3 regions of the Streptomyces altiplanensis genome follow, and region 1 is predicted to be linked to each of the others. Evidence: predicted binding sites of a transcription regulator. Region 1 holds the regulator's gene; each other region holds the start of a gene.

Evidence for each region. The regulator HrcA, encoded in region 1, represses chaperone genes, less so after heat shock. The targets are predictions, from matches to a motif close to TTNGCACTCNGNNNNNCNGAGTGCNAA.
Region 2: groES (co-chaperone GroES) is a predicted target of HrcA. The motif match lies at 823-849, and genes of this name have one in related genera.
Region 3: groL (chaperonin GroEL) is a predicted target of HrcA. The motif match lies at 1,708-1,734, and genes of this name have one in related genera.

Annotation. Positions count from the first base shown of each region.
Region 1 is NZ_JBSFUB010000043.1:39,902-43,902, reverse strand. Features, by position in the region: gene dnaJ (molecular chaperone DnaJ) at 1-1,098, opposite strand, end outside; gene hrcA (heat-inducible transcriptional repressor HrcA) at 1,099-2,115, opposite strand; gene ACWD0Y_RS19855 (MBL fold metallo-hydrolase) at 2,300-3,037, shown strand; gene ACWD0Y_RS19850 (DUF3097 domain-containing protein) at 3,079-3,909, shown strand.
Region 2 is NZ_JBSFUB010000040.1:60-4,060, forward strand. Features, by position in the region: gene ACWD0Y_RS18900 (polysaccharide deacetylase family protein) at 117-701, shown strand; gene groES (co-chaperone GroES) at 997-1,305, shown strand; gene groL (chaperonin GroEL) at 1,400-3,031, shown strand; gene ACWD0Y_RS18915 (ester cyclase) at 3,104-3,799, opposite strand; gene ACWD0Y_RS18920 (hydroxyacid dehydrogenase) at 3,861-4,001, opposite strand, start outside.
Region 3 is NZ_JBSFUB010000050.1:28,664-32,664, forward strand. Features, by position in the region: gene thrC (threonine synthase) at 1-648, shown strand, start outside; gene ACWD0Y_RS21605 (MoaD/ThiS family protein) at 645-920, shown strand; gene ACWD0Y_RS21610 (cold-shock protein) at 1,341-1,544, shown strand; gene groL (chaperonin GroEL) at 1,859-3,481, shown strand; gene ACWD0Y_RS21620 (RidA family protein) at 3,755-4,001, opposite strand, start outside.

The sequences.
Region 1 (4,001 bases):
CAGACCCTGCTGCCCCGGCTGGAACTGGCCCGTCGGGCGCTCCTCGCCGCGCAGCTTCGCGAGTTGGCGCAGCAGGTCCTCCTGCTGCGGGTCCATCTTCGTGGGGGTCAGCACCTCCACGTGCACGATCAGGTCGCCGCGGCCGCCGCCCCGCAGGTGCGTGACACCGCGCCCGTGCAGCGGGATCGACTGGCCGGACTGCGTGCCCGGACGGACGTCGATCTCCTCCGTCCCGTCGAGCGTCTCCAGCGGGCACTTCGTGCCCAGCGCCGCCGCCGTCATCGGGATGGTGACCGTGCAGTGCAGGTCGTCGCCGCGCCGCTGGAACACCGCGTGCGGCAGCTCGTGGATCTCGACGTACAGGTCGCCGGCGGGGCCGCCGCCGGGGCCGACCTCGCCCTCGCCCGCGAGCTGGATCCGCGTGCCGTTGTCGACACCGGCCGGGATCTTGACCGTCAGCGTCCGGCGCGAGCGCACGCGCCCGTCACCGGCGCACTCCGGGCACGGGGTCGGCACGACCGTGCCGAAGCCCTGGCACTGCGGGCAGGGGCGCGAGGTCATGACCTGGCCCAGGAAGGACCGGGTGACCTGCGAGACCTCACCGCGGCCGCGGCACATGTCGCAGGTCTGGGCGGAGGTGCCGGGAGCGGCGCCCTCGCCCGAGCACGTCGTACACACGACGGCCGTGTCGACCTGGATGTCCTTGGTCGTGCCGAAGGCCGCCTCGTTGAGGTCGATCTCCAGCCGGATCATCGCGTCCTGGCCGCGCCGCGTGCGCGACCTCGGGCCGCGCTGCGACGCCGTTCCGAAGAACGCGTCCATGATGTCCGAGAAGTTCCCGAAGCCGCCCTGGCCGAAGCCGCCGGCTCCGCCGCCCGCCTGCGAGAGCGGGTCGCCGCCGAGGTCGTAGACCTGCTTCTTCTGCGGGTCCGACAACACCTCGTACGCGGCGTTGATCTCCTTGAAGCGTTCCTGCGTCTTGGGATCGGGATTCACGTCCGGGTGGAGCTCGCGCGCCAGCCGCCGGAATGCCTTCTTGATCTCGTCCTGGGATGCGTCGCGGCGTACGCCGAGTACGGCGTAGTAGTCGGTGGCCACTTACGACTCCGCCAGGATCTGTCCGACGTAACGTGCCACTGCGCGTACCGCTCCCATCGTTCCGGGGTAGTCCATGCGGGTCGGTCCGACCACGCCGAGTTTGGCGACTGCTTCGTCGCCCGAACCGTAGCCGACCGCGACGACGGACGTGGAGCTGAGCCCCTCATGGGCGTTCTCGTGCCCGATTCGTACGGTCATGCCCGAGTCCGTTGCCTCACCCAGCAGCTTGAGGAGCACGACCTGCTCCTCCAGCGCCTCCAGCACCGGCCGGATGGTGAGGGGGAAATCATGTCCGAAGCGGGTGAGATTGGCGGTACCGCCGATCATCAGCCGCTCCTCGGTCTCCTCGACCAGAGTCTCCAGGAGGGTGGACAGAACCGTCGAAACGGTTCCCCGGTCCTCCTTGTCGAAGGATTCGGGGAGGTCCTGCACCAGCTGCGGTACGTCCGCGAAGCGGCGTCCCACGACCCGGCTGTTGAGCCGGGCCCGCAGGTCCGCCAGGGACGTCTCGCCGAAGGGCGCGGGGCAGTCGATCATGCGCTGCTCGACCCGTCCGGTGTCCGTGATGAGCACGAGCATCAGACGGGCGGGGGCCAGCGAGAGGAGTTCCACGTGCCGCACCGTCGAGCGGGTCAGCGACGGGTACTGCACGACGGCGACCTGCCGGGTCAGCTGCGCGAGCAGCCGGACCGTACGGGCCACCACGTCGTCGAGGTCGACCGCTCCGTCCATGAAGTTCTGGATGGCGCGGCGCTCGGGCGACGACAGGGGCTTGACGCCCGCGAGCTTGTCGACGAACAGGCGGTAGCCCTTGTCCGTCGGGATGCGCCCGGCACTCGTGTGGGGCTGGGCGATGAAGCCCTCGTCCTCCAGGACGGCCATGTCGTTGCGGACCGTGGCCGGGGAGACGCCGAGCTTGTGCCGCTCGGTGAGCGCCTTGGAGCCGACGGGTTCCTCGGTGCCCACGTAGTCCTGGACGATGGCGCGCAGCACCTCGAGTCTGCGTTCGCTGAGCATCGCGCACACCTCCAGCTGTCGATCGTTGGCGTCTGCCTGGCACTCGCTGCGGGGGAGTGCCAGCAATCCCCCGGGCCAGTGTACGGCGGCGACGTACATACCTAGCAAGGGCGGCCGGTCACCTTACCCCGCGACGGCCCTGTTCAGCGGGCGGGAGCCCCGGGGGTGGGACTAGCGTCGCGGTATGGACGTCAGTTGGGAAGAGGCAGGCTGGGAACGGCTCGCACCGGGGGTGGGACGGCGGCGCATGCCGGTCTGGGACGCGACGGTGGGCCTGGTGGCCGGGAACGACGAGGGCTGCGGCTCCGCACTGCTGATCGACACGGGGGCGACACTGCGCGAGGGCGCGGAGCTCCGCGCCCAGGCACAGCGGCTTCTGGGCCCCGGCCGGAGAGTGACGCATATCGCTCTCACCCACCCCCACTTCGACCACGTCCTGGGCACGGCGGCGTTCGCGGGAGCCGAGGTGTACGGAGCGGTCGGCGTCGACGACCTGCTGCGGCGTGAGCGGGATGCGGTGCGGGACGACGCCGTGCGGCACGGGGTCGACCGGGGCGCGGCGGCGGAGGCGGCGGACGTCCTGGTCGCGCCGCACCACATGGTCTGCGGTGAGTGGACGCTGGACCTGGGCGGCGGCCGCCAGGTGCTGCTGGCGAACGTCGGCCCCGGACACAGCGGTCACGATCTGGCGGTACTGGTGCCGGGCAGTCCCGAGGTCGTCTTCTGCGGCGACCTGGTGGAGGAGTCGGGCACTCCCCAGGCCGGCCCGGACGCCCACCCGTCCCACTGGCCGGCGGCCCTGGACCGGCTGCTCGCGCTGGGCGGCGAGAGGGCGGCGTACGTGCCGGGGCACGGGGCGGTGGTGGACGCGGCGTACGTCCGCGCGCAACGCGACGCGCTGGCGGCCCGTTTCGCCGTGTGACGAAGCGCACCGGACCGGCGCACCGGGCTATCGTCGGCCGAATGCGCAGCCGACAGTACGGGCCTGATCTCACCCCGCCGTGGAAGAAGACCGCCCCCGTCCCCGAAGTCCCCGCCGAGGCCGATCTTGTCGTGGAGGAGGTCACCACCGGTTTCTGCGGTGCGGTGGTCCGGTGCGAGAAGACGGCGCAAGGACCGGTCGTGACCCTGGAGGACCGCTTCGGGAAGCACCGGGTGTTCCCGATGCAGCCGCGTGGCTTCCTCCTGGAGGGCCGCGTCGTCACCCTGGTGCGCCCGGCCTCCGCCGCCCCGGTCCGGCCCGCCCGTACGGCGTCGGGTTCGGTGGCCGTGCCGGGGGCGCGGGCGCGGGTGGCGCGGGCCGGGCGGATCTACGTCGAGGGGCGCCACGACGCGGAGCTGGTCGAGCGGGTCTGGGGCGACGACCTGCGCATCGAGGGCGTGGTCGTCGAGTACCTGGAGGGCGTCGACGACCTCCCGGCGATCGTCGCGGACTTCGCGCCCGCCCCGGACGCGCGGCTCGGTGTCCTGGTCGACCACCTGGTGCCGGGCTCGAAGGAGTCCCGTATCGCGGCGCAGGTCACGGACGCGAACGTCCTGGTCGTCGGCCACCCGTACATCGACGTGTGGGAGGCGGTGAAGCCGTCCGCGGTGGGCATCGGGGCCTGGCCGGTGGTCCCGCGGGGCCAGGACTGGAAGACGGGCGTGTGCCGGGCGCTGGGCTGGCCGGAGAACACGGGGGCGGCCTGGCAGCGGATCCTGGCGTCGGTCCATTCGTACAGGGACCTGGAGCCGGCGCTGCTGGGGCGGGTGGAGGAGCTGATCGACTTCGTTACGGCGCCGCCCGGCGCGTGACGGGGCATGACCGGGCCGTGACGGGGGTGCGGGCCGCCGCTGCGCGGGCTTTTCCCTGCCCGTCCCTCCCCGCTGTGACCTTGTGCGGCTCC
Region 2 (4,001 bases), on a different contig from region 1:
GTCAGCCGCACGGAGGGCCGGCGCCGCGGCCCGGGGCGTACGCGCGGTGGGGGCTGCGGGAGCCGCTCCGTCCGGCGCCGGCGCCCCCGGCCCGTAAACCGGACCGGCCCTTCGTCGTGGACCGCGTACCGACCCGCGACAAGGTCGTCTTCCTCACCTTCGGCGACGGCGCCGCCGAGGACTCCGCGTTCGTGCGGCTGGTCGACGAACTGAACCTGCCGGTCAGCGTGTTCCTGACGGACAGCGCGACCTCACCCGGACACGGCCGCTTCGACCGGCTGAGGCAGGCGGGCGGCGGCCCCGGCACGGTGCAGAACCACGGGGTCGGCCAGGTCTACCTGCCCGGTCTGCCGTACGCCGGACAGCGCGCCCAGATCTGCGGCCAGCGGGACCGCCTGGAGGCCCGCTTCGGCACCGGGCCGCGGCTCTTCAGGCCGCCCTACGGGGCGTACAACAACCAGACGCTGCGGGCGGCGGGCGACTGCGGGGCCGACGCGGTGGTGCTGTGGCGGGTTTCGGCGCGAGGCGGCGACCTGCGGTACGCGCGGGGCGGCCGGCTGCGGCCGGGCGACATCGTGCTCGCGTACCCCAGGGGCCCCGGTGAGCTCAAGGGGCCGGCGCTCACGGAGACGACGGTGCGGGTGCTGCGCAGCATCCAGGAACAGGGGTTCGCGGTGGCGCGGCTGGAGGACTACCTCTGAGGACCGCTTCGGGGGACTGCCTCCGAGAACTGCCTCCGAGAACGGCCTTCGAGAACTCCTTCCGAGGACTGCCTCCGACGCGGCCGGGCACCGGGGCGGGAACACGCGCGGCGGCGCTGAATTGGCACTCGGCTTGACCGAGTGCTAACCGCGTCATAGTCTCGGCGTTGGCACTCTCCACCGGCGAGTGCCAATAGTAGCGACGGGCAGGTCCGGCACCCGCGACGACGGATCCACCTGGTCGCCACCCCACATCAGTTAACCCCGTGAGATCTCCGAAGGGGGAGACCGGACCGTGACGACCACCAGCTCCAAGGTTGCCATCAAGCCGCTCGAGGACCGCATTGTGGTCCAGCCGCTCGACGCCGAGCAGACCACCGCCTCTGGCCTGGTCATTCCGGACACCGCCAAGGAGAAGCCCCAGGAGGGCGTCGTCCTGGCCGTGGGCCCGGGCCGCTTCGAGAACGGCGAGCGCCTGCCGCTCGACGTATCCGTCGGCGATGTCGTGCTGTACAGCAAGTACGGCGGCACCGAGGTGAAGTACAGCGGCGAGGAGTACCTCGTCCTCTCGGCTCGCGACGTGCTCGCGATCATCGAGAAGTAACTCGCCCCAAGATTGCTTTTGATCTGCGCCCCTGGCCCCCAGCGATTGCCGGGCGGCCCGGGGCGCATTTCGTTTGAGAGGACAGAGAAGCTCCATGGCGAAGATTCTGAAGTTCGACGAGGACGCCCGTCGCGCCCTCGAGCGCGGCGTCAACAAGCTTGCCGACACGGTGAAGGTGACGATCGGCCCCAAGGGCCGCAACGTCGTCATCGACAAGAAGTTCGGCGCCCCCACCATCACCAACGACGGTGTCACGATCGCGCGTGAGGTCGAGCTCGACGACCCGTACGAGAACCTGGGCGCCCAGCTCGTGAAGGAGGTGGCGACCAAGACCAACGACATCGCGGGTGACGGCACCACCACCGCCACCGTGCTGGCCCAGGCGCTGGTCCGCGAGGGCCTGCGCAACGTCGCCGCCGGCGCTTCCCCGGCCGCCCTGAAGAAGGGCATCGACGCCGCGGTCAAGGCGGTCTCCGAGGACCTCCTCGCGACGGCCCGCCCGATCGACGACAAGTCCGACATCGCCGCCGTGGCCGGGCTCTCCGCCCAGGACTCGCAGGTCGGCGAGCTCATCGCCGAGGCGATGGACAAGGTCGGCAAGGACGGTGTCATCACCGTCGAGGAGTCCAACACCTTCGGCCTGGAGCTCGACTTCACCGAGGGCATGGCCTTCGACAAGGGCTACCTCTCGCCGTACATGGTGACCGACCAGGAGCGCATGGAGGCCGTCCTCGACGACCCGTACATCCTGATCCACCAGGGCAAGATCGGCTCGATCCAGGACCTGCTGCCGCTGCTGGAGAAGGTCATCCAGGCCGGCGCCTCCAAGCCGCTGCTGATCATCGCCGAGGACGTCGAGGGCGAGGCCCTGTCGACCCTGGTCGTCAACAAGATCCGCGGCACCTTCAACGCCGTCGCGGTGAAGGCCCCCGGCTTCGGCGACCGCCGCAAGGCCATGCTCGGCGACATCGCCACCCTCACCGGTGCGACCGTCATCGCCGAGGAGGTCGGCCTCAAGCTCGACCAGGCCGGTCTCGACGTGCTGGGCACCGCCCGCCGCGTGACCGTCACCAAGGACGACACGACGATCGTCGACGGCGGAGGCAACGCCGACGAGGTCGTCGGCCGCGTCAACCAGATCAAGGCCGAGATCGAGTCCACCGACTCCGACTGGGACCGCGAGAAGCTCCAGGAGCGCCTCGCGAAGCTGGCCGGCGGCGTGTGCGTGATCAAGGTCGGCGCCGCCACCGAGGTGGAGCTGAAGGAGAAGAAGCACCGTCTGGAGGACGCCATCTCCGCGACCCGCGCCGCGGTCGAGGAGGGCATCGTCTCCGGTGGTGGCTCCGCCCTGGTCCACGCCGCCAAGGTGCTCGAGGGCGGTCTGGGCAAGACCGGCGACGAGGCCACGGGTGTCGCGGTCGTCCGCCGCGCCGTCGTCGAGCCGCTGCGCTGGATCGCCGAGAACGCCGGCCTCGAGGGCTACGTCATCACCGCCAAGGTGAGCGAGCTCGACAAGGGCCACGGCTTCAACGCCGCGACCGGCGAGTACGGCGACCTGGTCAAGGCCGGTGTCATCGACCCGGTCAAGGTCACCCGCTCCGCGCTGGAGAACGCCGCGTCCATCGCGTCGCTGCTGCTCACGACCGAGACCCTGGTCGTCGAGAAGCCGGCCGAGGAAGAGGCGGACGCCGGCCACGGCCACGGCGGCCACGGCCACAGCCACTGACGTCGTACGACGTGTGAGGGCCCCCGTTCCCACCACCGCCCGGTGGCGGGAACGGGGGCCTTGTCGTCGGGTTCAGCGGACTGCGCCGAGCTGCCGCATCAGGCCCAGCGCGTCCATGTGCCACCAGCCTTCCCGGATCATTCCGTCCTGGAAGCAGAAGATCGTGGTGCCGGTCATGGTGCACTGCTTGCCGGTGGGGGCGATGCCCATGAAGTCGCCCTTGTGCATGCCGGTCCACGTCCACAGCGTGACCACGTCGTCCCCCTCCGACACCTGCTTGTCGAGGACGAAGCTGAAGTCGAAGGCACTGCGCCAGCCGGTCACGTCACCGCGGATGGCGTCGATGCCGGCCACCGTGTCCTCCTCCTTGAGGACGTCGTGGTCCCGGTAGTCGGCCGCGAACAGTTCGTCAATGGCGTCGAGGTTGCCCCCGGCGGCGACCTCGTGGAAGAAACGGCGGGCGGTCGCCGCGTTCAGCTGCTCCTCACGGATGACGTCGAGGTCCGTGAACGAGGGCATCCCGTCGCAGAGCGCCACCATTTCCTGGAAGATCCGGTCCGTCTCCGGCAGGTGGGAGTTCTTCATCGCCTCTTCGTGCGACGGGAACTCGACGATCTCGACGTAGTGGTTCGCCCGGGAGCGGTCCTTGCCGACGATGTTGTGCGTGGCGGTCCGCTTGCCCTTGGTCTGCTCGGCCCACCGGTCCATGAGCTGGTTCATGTCGTCGGACCGCTCGGTCGTGTAGTCGATTATCTGTACGAATTTCATGACGCCTCCCGCGCTGGGATGGGACACGTCCATCTTAGTGAAATGCGCGTTATACCCCCTTTCAGGCCGAGTGGCGCAGGGACTCCGGACGGACCGGGTCGGCGAAGGGCAGGCCCTGTGCGTAACGCTCCAGCTCGTCCAGCGCCTGGTCGGCCATGCGGTGGAGTTCGCCGCCCAGCGAGCCCGCGATGTGGGGGGTCAG
Region 3 (4,001 bases), on a different contig from region 1:
CTGGGTGAGGGCTGGGGATTCGTCAACGTCAACCTGCGCCCGTACTACGGCGAGGGCTCCAAGACCCTGGCGTACGAGATCTGCGAGCAGCTGGGCTGGGAGATCCCGGACCAGCTCGTCATCCCGATCGCCTCGGGCTCGCAGCTCACGAAGATCGACAAGGGGCTCAAGGAGCTCATCGCCCTGGGCCTGGTCGAGGACAAGCCGTACAAGATCTTCGGCGCCCAGGCGGAGGGCTGCTCCCCGGTGTCGACGGCCTTCAAGGCCGGGCACGACGTCGTACGGCCGCAGAAGCCGAACACGATCGCCAAGTCGCTGGCGATCGGCAACCCGGCCGACGGCCCGTACGTCCTGGACATCGCCCGCCGCACGGGCGGCGCGGTCGAGGACGTCGACGACGAGCAGGTCGTCGAGTCGATCAAGCTGCTGGCCGAGACGGAGGGCATCTTCGCGGAGACCGCGGGCGGCGTGACCGTCGGCGTCACCAGGAAGCTCATCGAGGCCGGCCTGCTGGACCCGGCCCTCACGACCGTCGTGCTCAACACGGGCGACGGCCTGAAGACCCTTGAGGCGGTGGCCCCGACCACGGGCCAGTCCGCCGTCATCCGCCCCAACCTGGACTCTTTCCGAGAGGCTGGCCTCGCATGAGTGTCAACGTCCGCATTCCGACGATTCTCCGTACGTACACGGACGGCAGGGCCGAGGTCGCGGCCGAGGGCGCGACCCTCGCCGAGGTCATCGCCGACCTGGAGAAGAACCACGCGGGCATCGCGGCCCGGGTCCTGGACGACCAGGGCAAGCTGCGCCGCTTCGTGAACGTGTACGTGAACGACGACGACGTGCGCTTCGAGCAGGGCCTGGAGACGGCCACGCCGGACGGCGCAGGCGTCTCGATCATCCCGGCCGTCGCCGGAGGCTGATCCGCCGCCGCACCGCCCTCGTCACGCGCCTTGCCCCCTCCGCCACAGAAGCGGAGGGGGCAATTCTGCAGGGTTGAGCGGGGTAGAGTTGGGGAAACCCCCTCCGCTGCCTTTGCCGGACGCATATGAGAATGCGTCCCCGTGCGACAAGAAGCAGCCAAAGTGTTCGAGCCGATTGCCGCCAATGCGCGCCTTGTCCGGCCCGACTTGCCCTGGAAACCAGGGAATTCCTCATATTCGAGTGTTCGGCCGCGCCCAGATTTCTCGCCCGATTGACCTGTTGCAGAGGGCAGTTGGGCGGATACATTCAGCCGCGGTCGACGCGTTCCGGCGCACGCCCTCTCCTGTCGGAGGGTGGAGATCTGACCCGGGTCCGCGAAGTGCGGTCCCGTGCAAGGGCCAGTAATAGGGGAGTTAGGCATGGCTCAGGGCACCGTCAAGTGGTTCAACGCGGAGAAGGGGTACGGCTTCATCGCGGTCGACGGTGGTGCGGATGTTTTCGTCCACTACAGCGCGATCCAGATGGACGGTTACCGCACCCTTGAAGAAGGTCAGCGAGTCGAGTTCGAGATCTCGCAGGGCCAGAAGGGTCCGCAGGCGGACATGGTCAAGCTCGCCGTCTGATCCCGGCGCGATCGGCCACCGACGCACTCACGCAGGAAGGGCCTGCACCCACACCGGGTGCAGGCCCTTCCTGCGTGCCGCGTGTCCCCGGACCGTCTGTCCACATCGGAGGGGGACGCTTGCACTCGAAGGGGTCGAGTGCTAATCATTGGCGTTAGCACTGTTAGCACTCTCCCAGTGAGAGTGACAGAAGGACCGGGCCGGTGAGGCCCGCAGGCCGGGTGGGACAAGGAAAACCACCAGGCAGGCTGGCCGTCCGTCGCGGGCGCCACTCGGTCCGGAGAATCCACCCCAGTCCGGGAGGACCACTTCACATGGCCAAGATCATCGCGTTCGACGAGGAGGCACGGCGCGGTCTCGAGCGCGGGATGAACCAGCTCGCCGACGCCGTCAAGGTCACCCTCGGCCCCAAGGGCCGCAACGTCGTCCTCGAGAAGAAGTGGGGCGCCCCCACGATCACCAACGATGGTGTTTCCATCGCCAAGGAGATCGAGCTCGAGGACCCGTACGAGAAGATCGGCGCCGAGCTGGTCAAGGAAGTCGCGAAGAAGACCGACGACGTCGCCGGTGACGGCACGACGACCGCGACCGTCCTCGCCCAGGCTCTGGTCCGCGAGGGCCTGCGCAACGTCGCCGCCGGCGCCAACCCGATGGCCCTCAAGCGCGGCATCGAGAAGGCCGTCGAGGCCGTCTCCGCCGCTCTCCTTGAGCAGGCCAAGGACGTGGAGACCAAGGAGCAGATCGCTTCCACGGCCTCCATCTCCGCCGCCGACACCCAGATCGGCGAGCTCATCGCCGAGGCGATGGACAAGGTCGGCAAGGAAGGCGTCATCACCGTCGAGGAGTCGCAGACCTTCGGTCTGGAGCTTGAGCTCACCGAGGGCATGCGCTTCGACAAGGGCTACATCTCGGCGTACTTCGCCACCGACATGGAGCGCATGGAGTCGTCGCTCGACGACCCGTACATCCTGATCGTCAACTCCAAGATCTCCAACGTGAAGGACCTCCTTCCGCTGCTGGAGAAGGTCATGCAGTCGGGCAAGCCGCTGCTGATCATCGCGGAGGACGTCGAGGGCGAGGCGCTGTCCACGCTCGTCGTCAACAAGATCCGTGGCACCTTCAAGTCCGTCGCCGTCAAGGCTCCGGGCTTCGGTGACCGCCGCAAGGCCATGCTCGGCGACATCGCCATCCTCACCGGTGGCACCGTCATCTCCGAGGAGGTCGGCCTCAAGCTGGAGAACGCCGGTCTCGACCTGCTCGGCCGCGCCCGCAAGGTCGTCATCACCAAGGACGAGACGACGATCGTCGACGGCGCCGGTGACAGCGACCAGGTCCAGGGCCGCGTCAACCAGATCCGTGCCGAGATCGAGAACTCCGACTCGGACTACGACCGCGAGAAGCTCCAGGAGCGCCTGGCGAAGCTGGCCGGCGGCGTGGCCGTCATCAAGGCCGGTGCCGCCACCGAGGTCGAGCTCAAGGAGCGCAAGCACCGCATCGAGGACGCGGTGCGCAACGCCAAGGCCGCCGTCGAGGAGGGCATCGTCGCCGGTGGTGGCGTGGCTCTGCTCCAGGCCACGGCCGTCTTCGAGAAGCTCGAGCTCTCGGGCGACGAGGCGACCGGCGCCAACGCCGTGCGTCTCGCGCTGGAGGCCCCGCTCAAGCAGATCGCCGTCAACGGTGGCCTCGAGGGTGGCGTCATCGTCGAGAAGGTGCGCAACCTGCCGATCGGTCACGGCCTGAACGCCGCGACCGGCGAGTACGTCGACATGATCGCCGAGGGCATCATCGACCCGGCGAAGGTCACGCGCTCCGCTCTGCAGAACGCCGCGTCGATCGCCGCGCTGTTCCTCACCACGGAGGCGGTCATCGCCGACAAGCCCGAGAAGGCCGGTGCCCCCGCGGGCGGCGGCATGCCGGGCGGTGACATGGACTTCTGATCGACTCGTTCGATCATCTGTCCCGCAGCACCGGGGCGGCATCCCTTCGGGGGTGCCGCCCCGGTGGCGTTTCGGCGGGCGAAGTCCTTGGGCTTCCCGGGGCGCGAGGGGCATGCCCACGGGGCAGGACGGGTGCTGCTGGTACGTCGCGTCCTGCGGCTCACCGCGTACGGTCAGGGTGCAGTCGTCGCACGGTCGATGCGGCGTGGTGGACGGGGGCCGGCCGGACGGTTCATGGCGGCAGCGGCTCCCTTGGCCGGACTTCGCGCCGGGTTACCGGATCAGCCCGATCGCCTCGATCTCGATCATCCACTCCGGACTGGCCAGCGAGGAGACCTCGACGAAGGACTCCGCAGGGTGAGGCTTGTCCGGGAAGTGCTCCGCGCGCAGCTTGGAGAAGACGTCCTGCTGGGTGATGTCGGTGACGAACACGGTTGCCTTGACCGTCTCGGCGAGGCTGGAACCCGCGTTCGTCAACACCGTCGACAGGTTGGCAAGGGCCTGGCGGGCCTGGGCCTCG